2 regions of the Streptomyces sp. NPDC046881 genome follow, and region 1 is predicted to be linked to the other one. Evidence: riboswitches for the same ligand, from Rfam matches in the RefSeq annotation. Region 1 holds a riboswitch; the other holds the start of a gene.

Region 1 (4,434 bases):
AGTCGCGCAGGGCCTCGCGGGTGCGGGCGTCCCAGACACCGAGGTCCTTCAGGTCCTGGACCAGGTAGGAGTTGACCTGGAGGAACTCGCCGGAGAGGGTCTCGCGCTTGAACAGGTTGGAGACCTGCGGCTCGATGCACTCGTACACGCCCGCGATGGACGCGATGGTGGCCGTCGGCGCGATCGCCAGCAGCAGCGAGTTGCGCATGCCGGTCTCCGCGATGCGCGCGCGCAGGGCGTCCCAGCGCTCCGGCCAGGTCAGGTCGACGTCGTAGTGGTCGGGGTGGAGGACCCCGCGGGCGGCGCGGGTCTGCTCCCAGGCGGGCAGGGGGCCGTTGCGTTCGGCGAGGTCGGCGGAGGCCTCGTAGGCGGCGAGCATGATCCGCTCGGCGATCCGTGTGGACAGGGCCTTGGCGGCGGGGGAGTCGAAGGGCAGGCGCAGCTTGAAGAAGACGTCCTGCAGGCCCATCGCGCCCAGGCCGACCGGGCGCCACTTGGCGTTGGAGCGGCCCGCCTGCTCGGTGGGGTAGAAGTTGATGTCCACGACGCGGTCGAGGAAGGTGACGGCCGTGCGGACGGTCTCGTCCAGGCGCTCCCAGTCGATGTCCCCGTCCTGGACGAAGGCGCCGAGGTTGACGGAGCCGAGGTTGCACACGGCCGTCTCGCCGTCGTCGGTGACCTCCAGGATCTCCGTGCACAGGTTGGAGGAGTGGATGACGTTGCCGGGCAGGGCGGTCTGGTTCGCGGTGCGGTTGGCGGCGTCCTTGAAGGTCATCCAGCCGTTGCCGGTCTGCGCCAGGGTGCGCATCATCCGGCCGTACAGCTCCCGTGCGGGCAGCGTCTTCCTGGCCAGTTCGGCGGCCTCGGCCTTGCGGTAGGCGGCGTCGAACTCCTCGCCCCACAGGTCGACCAGCTCGGGGACGTCGGCGGGGGAGAACAGCGACCACTGCTCGTCGGCGTTGACCCGGCGCATGAACTCGTCCGGGATCCAGTGCGCGAGGTTGAGGTTGTGGGTGCGGCGGGCGTCCTCGCCGGTGTTGTCGCGCAGCTCCAGGAACTCCTCGATGTCGGAGTGCCAGGTCTCCAGGTAGACCGCGGCGGCGCCCTTGCGCCGGCCGCCCTGGTTCACCGCGGCGACGGAGGCGTCCAGGGTCTTCAGGAACGGCACGATGCCGTTGGAGTGCCCGTTCGTGCCCCGGATCAGCGAACCCCGCGAGCGGATGCGCGAGTAGGACAGGCCGATGCCACCGGCGTGCTTCGACAGCCGGGCCACCTGGTGGTAGCGGTCGTAGATGGAGTCCAGCTCGTCCAGCGGCGAGTCCAGCAGGTAGCAGGACGACATCTGCGGGTGGCGCGTACCGGAGTTGAACAGGGTGGGGGAGGACGGCAGGTAGTCCAGGCGGCTCATCAGGCCGTACAGCGCCGCGACTTCGTCCACCGAGCGGGTCGTGTCGTCCTCGGCGAGGCCGCTCGCCACGCGCAGCATGAAGTGCTGGGGCGTCTCGACGACCTTGCGGGTGATCGGGTGGCGCAGCAGGTAGCGGCTGTGGAGGGTGCGCAGGCCGAAGTAGCCGAAGCGGTCGTCGGCGGAGGCGTCGACCAGCGCGTCGAGCCGCTCGGCGTGCAGACGCGCGAACTCGGCGGTGCGGTCGGCGACCAGGCCCTCGCGGTGGCCGACCGCGATGGACTCGGTGAAGGACGTGACGCCCTGCGAGGCGGCCTCGGCCCGGATGGTGAGCGTCAGCAGCCGGGCGGCCAGCTTCGAGTACGCGGGGTCCTCGGAGATCAGGCCGGCGGCCGCCTCCGTGGCCAGCTCACGCAGCTCCGCCTCGTCGGCCCGCGCGGACCGGCCGCGCAGCGCGGCGGCGGCGATCCGGCCCGGGTCGGCGTCGGGCAGGTCGGCGGTCAGCTCGGTCAGGGTCCGCAGCAGTGCGGTACCGGGACCGTCGGTCTCCAGCTCGCTGACTGAAGCCGGGTCGGCTGGCGCGATGGTCACGTGGGGCTCTCCCTCGCTCGGCACGGGGGCCCGGCGGAGGGCAGGGGGCAGCCACGAGCGCGCACGGCGTCGCGTCCACCGGCCCACTCCACGAGGCCCGGACGTTTCAGAACCCACCCGGACCGGACGTCCGGGTGTGCTGCCGACAGGTCCTCGGACTCAACAGGCGTGCGGGAACACGCAGGTACACCGTTGCGGGACAGTTCCGGACTCGCACCGGATTCCCCTGCGGCGACAGCGATCACGAGCATACATCTAGTGCCGGGTTCCCGTGGCACCCCCAGATGTTGTGCCGGTCCGGTGTCGGAGGCCGTTTGCCGGGTTGCGGGGCGGACGGTGCGTGTTTCCATGGAAGTAGGTGCCCGCGGGGTCCTCCGTGCCGAGAGCCGGTCTCGGAAGGAGAACGCACCATGACGAGGATCGTCCGTCACCCGCCGGGCAAACAGCGCCCCCGCAACGCGCCGATGGCGACGCTGTACCCCCGGCGGGTGTGGCGCCGGGTCAGGGGTTCCTTCCTGGCCTACTGGCACTATCTGACCATCAGGCTGGAGGCCCGGCACGACACCACCCGTCCCCGGAAGTGGCGTAGATGGGCCTCGTACACCAACACCCTCCGGGTCGTCTGGGCCGGTGCCGCGCTCGCCGTCCTCGCGTGGGTCGCGGAGGGCGTGTACATCCTGGTCTCGCACCACACGACGGAGTTCGAGAAGTGGCGGAAGGCGAACCAGGACAACCAGGGCGGATTCGACGTCATCCTCCGCTTCGTCGGTCCGGTCCTCACCGCCTCGATCGCCGCCGCCCTCTTCCTGTTCTTCTGGTACTGGTGGACGAAGCGGCGCTACCTCGTGAAGGCGCGCAGGCATCCCCGCAAGCTGGTGCCCACCGCCGGACCCGACATCGCCGAGATCGTGGGCCGCGAGGAGATCGCCCGGGTCATCGCCCAGCGGCTGCGGCAGCGTGAGACCCGCAGGCCGTACCTGCTCGTCGGGGGCGTCGGCACGGGCAAGACGGCCGTCCTGGTACGGCTCACCGAACTGCTCGCCCGGCAGCACGCCGTGCCCGTGCCGATCCGGCTGAGGGACGCCACCGGGCCCGATCTGAACTTCGAGGCCATGGCCAGGCAGCGGTTCGCCGAGGAAGCGCCCCGGGGCATCCTCGCGCGCACCAAGAACGACCGGGTCTGGCAGCAACTGCTCGCCGACGACAAGGTGGTGGTCCTCGCCGACGGCCTGGAGGAGGCGGTTCTCGACGAACGGTTCCAGGAGGACAGGGACAACATCATCCGCCGGGCCATCGAGCGTGCCCACGAGGACAGGCTGCCGCTCGTCATCGCGTCCCGCCCGCACAGTCCGCTGGAACGCACCTCCGCCGCGATCGTGGAGCTGGAACCGCTGAGCGAGGAGGAGGCGCTGTACTTCGTCGAGGCCCGGGTCCCGGAGACGGACGAGCGCCGCGTGGACTGGATCGTGGAGACCGCGGAGGTCACGGAATCACCCATCTACCTGCAGATCGCCCGGGAACTGCACCATCACGGCGACCTGGAGCGTGACCGTCCGCGCGACGACAAGGACCGGCTGGACACGCGCAGCTGGGACCGCAGCACCCTGCGGCTGTGGCTGCTGGAGACATGGGACCGCTCCGTGCGGGAGGGCCGGCTGCGCGGGGACGTGGAACTGAACCCGCAGGAACGCAGCGACACCCTGGAGGTGGTCTCCGCGCTCGCCTGCACAGGACTGCTCCAGGACAAGCTGGAGGTCGGCTTCGCCGAGCTGCTGGACGACGACGTCCACCCCGGCCCGGCGCGGCGGACGCGGACCCGGGCGGAGCACCTGTGGACCGCGGAGCACGCGTGGACCGGGGGACGCCGCTCCGACCGGTACGGCAAGGGCAGGAACGCCTTCTCGGAGTGGCACCGGGAGCGGATCTGGAACACGCTCTGCGACCACCTGAGCCAGAAGCAGCAAGAGCGTCTCACCCAGGGCGACATGGGCCAGTGCCAGGCCGCGCTCGCCCACTTCGCGGCCGACGCGAAGAAGCTCCAGCTGGTGGAGAGCTTCGAGAAGAGGGTCCGTTTCCCGCACAGCATCATCCAGGCCTACCTCGGCTTCCGCCTGCTGCGGCACCTCGACGAGCGCGACGCCGGCGAGCTGATCGAGCAGGCGCTGCGGCCGCCGGGCCCCAGCCGCGAGCTGCTCATCGCCGCGGTGCTGCTCTCCCGTCACCGGGCGGCGAGACTGTCGGCCAGGGGAGGCAGTGTCACGGCCGAGTGGCACAAGACCCGGGCCGAGCTGCTGCGGCGTGCCCCCGTGTACGGCCATCCCCTGGCCGAGCGGCTCTTCTTGGCCGCGAACCGCCGCACGGACGACTCCAAGGCCCTCGACCTGTACGCGGCGGCCCTGGAGGTCGACAGCGTGGAACGCCGGCCGCGGCTGCTGTGC
Region 2 (4,434 bases), on a different contig from region 1:
CCAGGTCTCGGAGGTGTACGGATATCCCCGCACCCAGTCGTCCTTGTCCAGGCACCGCTGCCGTACCGCGTCGACGCCGGGCAGGACGTCGTCCAGCACCCAGTAGTCGCGGCCCTTGGTGGGCTTGCGGTAGGGCAGGACGGGCAGCGCGGCCGGCGGGCGGGGCGGGGGCTGTGGGGGCATGCGGCGAATCTAGGGGCGGGCCCGGTCTGCCTTCTCCCGCGGACAGGTCAACCTTCCGCCCAGGAACGATCAACCGTTCGCCAACAGGCTTCGGTGATTCTTTACCCGGCGGCACCGAGACGAACGGCCTTCGCATCCGTACTGCTGTGCGTCGGAACCGCCCACGGGCGGGAACCCCTGCAGGAGGAACGGTGCGCTTTTCGCGGAACGCGACGGGAACGCTCTTCGTGGGCGGTGCGATGGCCCTGACCCTCACCGCTCTCGCCTACCCGGGCATGCTCGGCCTGGACAAGGTCTCCACCGCCCAGGACCGTGTCATCGCCAACACCCAGTGGGGCCCCCTCACCGAGCAGGACCGGGACTTCGTGGTGAAGGTGCGTGCGGCGGGTCTGTGGGAGTACCCGGTGGGCCAGATCGGGCTGCAGAAGGGCGGCTCCAAGGCGGTGATCACGGCCAGCCAGCACCTGATCGACGGGCACGCGGCGCTGGACACCACCTGCCGCAAGATCGCGCCGATGCTGAACATCACGCTGCCCAACGTGGCGAGCCCCCAGCAGGAGGGCTTCGTGAACACGTTGAAGTCGGACACCGGCAAGCAGTTCGACACCGACTTCGCCAACATCCTGCGCATGACGCACGGTTCGATCTTCAACGCGATCGCGAAGATCCGCTCCACCACCAAGAACTCGTTGATCCGGGCCCTCGCCGACCAGGCCAACGACACCGTGCTCGACCACATGACCGTGATGGAGAAGACGGGTCTGGTCGACTTCGACCAGACCCTGTTCCAGCAGACCACCCCGCCGAAGCTGCCCAACTCGGACCTGACCCCGCCGGCCCCGGCCCCCGGCCAGCCGGAGGTGGTGCTCACCCCGCCGGCGACCGCCACCGCCAGCCCGGTGGACATCAGCGGCCTCATCAGCGGCGGCGGCGCCCCGGCCGCGGGGGCGAGCCCGGACCCGGCTCCGACGGGGGGCTGAGGTCTTTCACACGACAGGGCCTAGCCCAGCCACACGGTGGTGTCCGGCGGGAGGGTCCTGTCCGTCGGCAGGGGTGTGCTGGCCAGCAGGACCTCGCCCGGCGGCAGCGGGACCGGGTCCGGGCCGAGGTTGGTGACGTTGCGCCAGCCCTCGGTGCGGGCGAAGTCCAGCACGCCGGCGGGCGTGTCCGGCGTCCAGGCCAGCGTCTCCCCCTCCAGCAGCTTGCGGCGCAGCCGCAGCGCCGTGCGGTACAGCTCCAGCGTGGAGCCCTCGGCGCCGGCCTGCGCCTCGACGGCGTACGCCGCGAACGACGCCGGCTGCGGCAGCCAGCCGGCCCCGGGCCCGAAGCCGTACGACGGTCCGGTCGTCGTCCACGGCAGCGGCACCCGGCAGCCGTCGCGGCCCTTGCGGACATGGCCGGTCTGCTCCCAGATCGGGTCCTGGAGCACCTCGGTGGGCAGGTCGGCGACCTCGGGCAGGCCGAGTTCCTCGCCCTGGTAGAGGTACGCCGACCCGGGCAGCGCCAGCATCAGCAGGCTCGCCGCCCGCGCCCGGCGCAGTCCGGCCGCCGGGTCGACCGCGGGCGCGGTGCCCTGGGAGAGCAGCCAGGCGGCCGGATCGGTGCCGGGCGGCAGCATGAGCCGGGAGGCGTGCCGTACGACGTCGTGGTTGGACAGCACCCAGGTCGCGGAGGCTCCGGCGGTGTGGGCCGTGGCCAGCGAGGCGGTGATGACGTCCCGCAGCTCCTCGGCATCCCAGCGCGCCTCCAGGTACTCGAAGTTGAACGCCTGGCCCAGTTCGTCCGGGCGGGCGTACAGGGCCCGGCGGGCGCCCGGCACCCAGGCCTCGGCGACGGCCGTGCGGGGCGGGCTGTAGGCGTCGAAGAGCTTGCGCCAGTCGCGGTAGATCTCGTGCACCTCGTCGCGGTCCCAGTACGGGTGGCTGCCCGGCGCCACCCGGGGCAGCGCCTCCTCGCCGGTCGCGCCGATGTCGCCGACGTCCCGCAGCGGCTCGGTGAGGTCCTTGGCCAGGCCGTGGGCGACGTCGACGCGGAAGCCGTCCACGCCCCGGTCGGACCAGAACCGCAGGGTGGTGCGGAAGTCGGCGCGGACCTCCTCGTTGTCCCAGTTGAGGTCGGGCTGCTCGGGGGCGAAGAGGTGCAGGTACCACTCCCCGTCCGGCACCCGCCGCCAGGCGCTGCCGCCGAACACCGACTGCCAGTCGCTGGGCGGCAGTTCCCCGTGCGCCCCGCGCCCCGGCCGGAAGACGTAGCGTTCCCGGGCGGCCGAGCCGGGCCCGGCCCGCAGCGCCTCCTGGAACCAGGGGTGCAGGTGCGAGGTGTGGTTGGGGACGATGTCCACGACGACCTTGAGCCCGAGCCGGTGCGCCTCGGCGACCAGGGCGTCGAAGTCCTCCAGCGTGCCGAGGCGCTCGTCGACCCCGCGCGGGTCGATGACGTCGTAGCCGCCGTCGGCGAGTTCGGAGGGGTAGAAGGGGCTCAGCCACAGGGCGTCCACGCCGAGCGCGGCCACGTGGTCCATCCGCTCGGCGATGCCCCGCAGGTCGCCGAGGCCGTCACCGTCGGCGTCGGCGAAACTGCGCGGATAGACCTGGTAGATGACGGCCTGCCGCCACCAGTCGGGGTTCCTGGACGAGAGGTCCGGCGAGTGGTCTGCCATACGGGCTCCCATGGGGGGACGGACGACGGTACGGAATCTGTATCTGTCCACATTGCCCGGAAAGGGAACGCGCGGTACGGCGCCACGCGACGGACGGCGCAGGGCGCACAGCGTTTGTGATCTTGCCTACCCGCGCCGGTAGGCGGCTATGCAGGAAACCGCGTGCCCGCCTACGGTGGACGGGCCGTGGTGTTCGGGAAGTCGATGGAAGGTCGACGCGGCCCTCGCCACTGTGATCGGGGAGTTCCCGTTCCGTCCGGCATCCGCCGGGCCACTGGTCGTACGACCGGGAAGGCAGGGACGGCGGACGTTCGACCCGTCAGCCAGGAGACCGGCCACGGCAGTCACGAAGTGATCCACGAGGTGTTGGAGCGTGAACCCGATGGCCGATGCTGCGTCTTTCCGCTGGCGGCGCGAGGACACCGTCAAGACGGTGGGGCTGATGGCGGTGATCGTCGCCCTGCACGTCGTCGCCTTCGGGATCCTGTACCTCCTGGTCGCGCCCCGCCACTACAAGGTGGGCACCGACGTGTTCGGGGTGGGCCTCGGCATCACGGCCTACACCCTCGGCATGCGGCACGCGTTCGACGCCGATCACATCGCCGCGATCGACAACACCACGCGCAAGCTGATGGCCGACGGCAAGCGGCCGGTGTCGGTGGGGTTCTGGTTCGCGCTCGGGCACTCCAGTGTCGTGGTGCTGCTGGCCCTGCTCATCGCGGGCGGCACCTCGCTGGCGGGGAAGGTGACGAACGAGGGGTCCACCACCCACCAGGTGCTGGGCTTCCTCGGCACGACGGTCTCCGGGACGTTCCTGTACCTCATCGCCGCGCTCAACCTGGTGGCGCTGCTCGGCATCCTCAAGGTGTTCCGGGCGATGCGCGCGGGGGCGTACGACGAGAAGGAGCTGGAGCAGCACCTGGACTCGCGGGGCTTCATGAACCGCGTGCTCGGGCGGCTCACCAGGTCCGTCTCGCGCCCGGGGCAGATGTACCCGCTGGGTTTCCTGTTCGGGCTCGGCTTCGACACGGCCACCGAGGTCACGCTGATGGTGATGGCGGGCTCGGGCGCGGCGGCCGGGCTGCCCTGGTACGCGATCCTCTGCCTGCCCCTGCTCTTCGCCGCCGGGATGAGCCTGTTCGACACGCTCGACGGCACGTTCATGAACTTCGCCTACCAGTGGGCGTTCTCCAACCCGGTCCGCAAGGTCTTCTACAACCTCGCCATCACCGGCCTGTCCATCGCCGTGGCCTTCTTCATCGGCACCATCGAGCTGGTCGGCGTCCTGCACGAGAAGTTCGGCCTGCACGACGACGTCACCGGCTGGATCGCCGGCCTCGACCTGGACAACGTCGGCTACCTCATCGTCGGCCTGTTCGTGGTGGTGTGGGCGGCGGCGCTGGCGTACTGGAAGGTCGCCCGGGTCGAGGAGCGCTGGACGGCCACCGCCACCGCCGCCGAGTAGCCGGTCCTAGGCGGTGTCTTCAAATGATCAGCGTTGGTGGATCATGGCGTCGTGATACGTCGCCATGAACTGTCCGATGCCGAGTGGGAGTTCGTCCGGCCGCTGCTGCCCGAGTCGTTGCAGGGGC

What was found. A riboswitch is a leader RNA that binds a small molecule or an ion and turns the genes downstream of it on or off. The one in region 1 is predicted to bind cobalamin.
Region 2: another riboswitch for cobalamin. It lies ahead of ABZ923_RS38605 (HoxN/HupN/NixA family nickel/cobalt transporter); the one in region 1 lies ahead of ABZ923_RS29120 (ribonucleoside-diphosphate reductase subunit alpha).

What each region holds. Positions count from the first base shown of each region.
Region 1 is NZ_JBEYXJ010000077.1:36,471-40,904, reverse strand. It holds gene ABZ923_RS29120 (ribonucleoside-diphosphate reductase subunit alpha) at 1-1,996, opposite strand, end outside; cobalamin riboswitch at 2,123-2,257, opposite strand; gene ABZ923_RS29115 (ATP-binding protein) at 2,407-4,434, shown strand, end outside.
Region 2 is NZ_JBEYXJ010000160.1:10,132-14,565, forward strand. It holds gene ABZ923_RS38590 (DUF6445 family protein) at 1-183, opposite strand, end outside; gene ABZ923_RS38595 (DUF4142 domain-containing protein) at 411-1,163, shown strand; gene ABZ923_RS38600 (glycoside hydrolase family 13 protein) at 1,184-2,842, opposite strand; cobalamin riboswitch at 3,013-3,197, shown strand; gene ABZ923_RS38605 (HoxN/HupN/NixA family nickel/cobalt transporter) at 3,225-4,307, shown strand.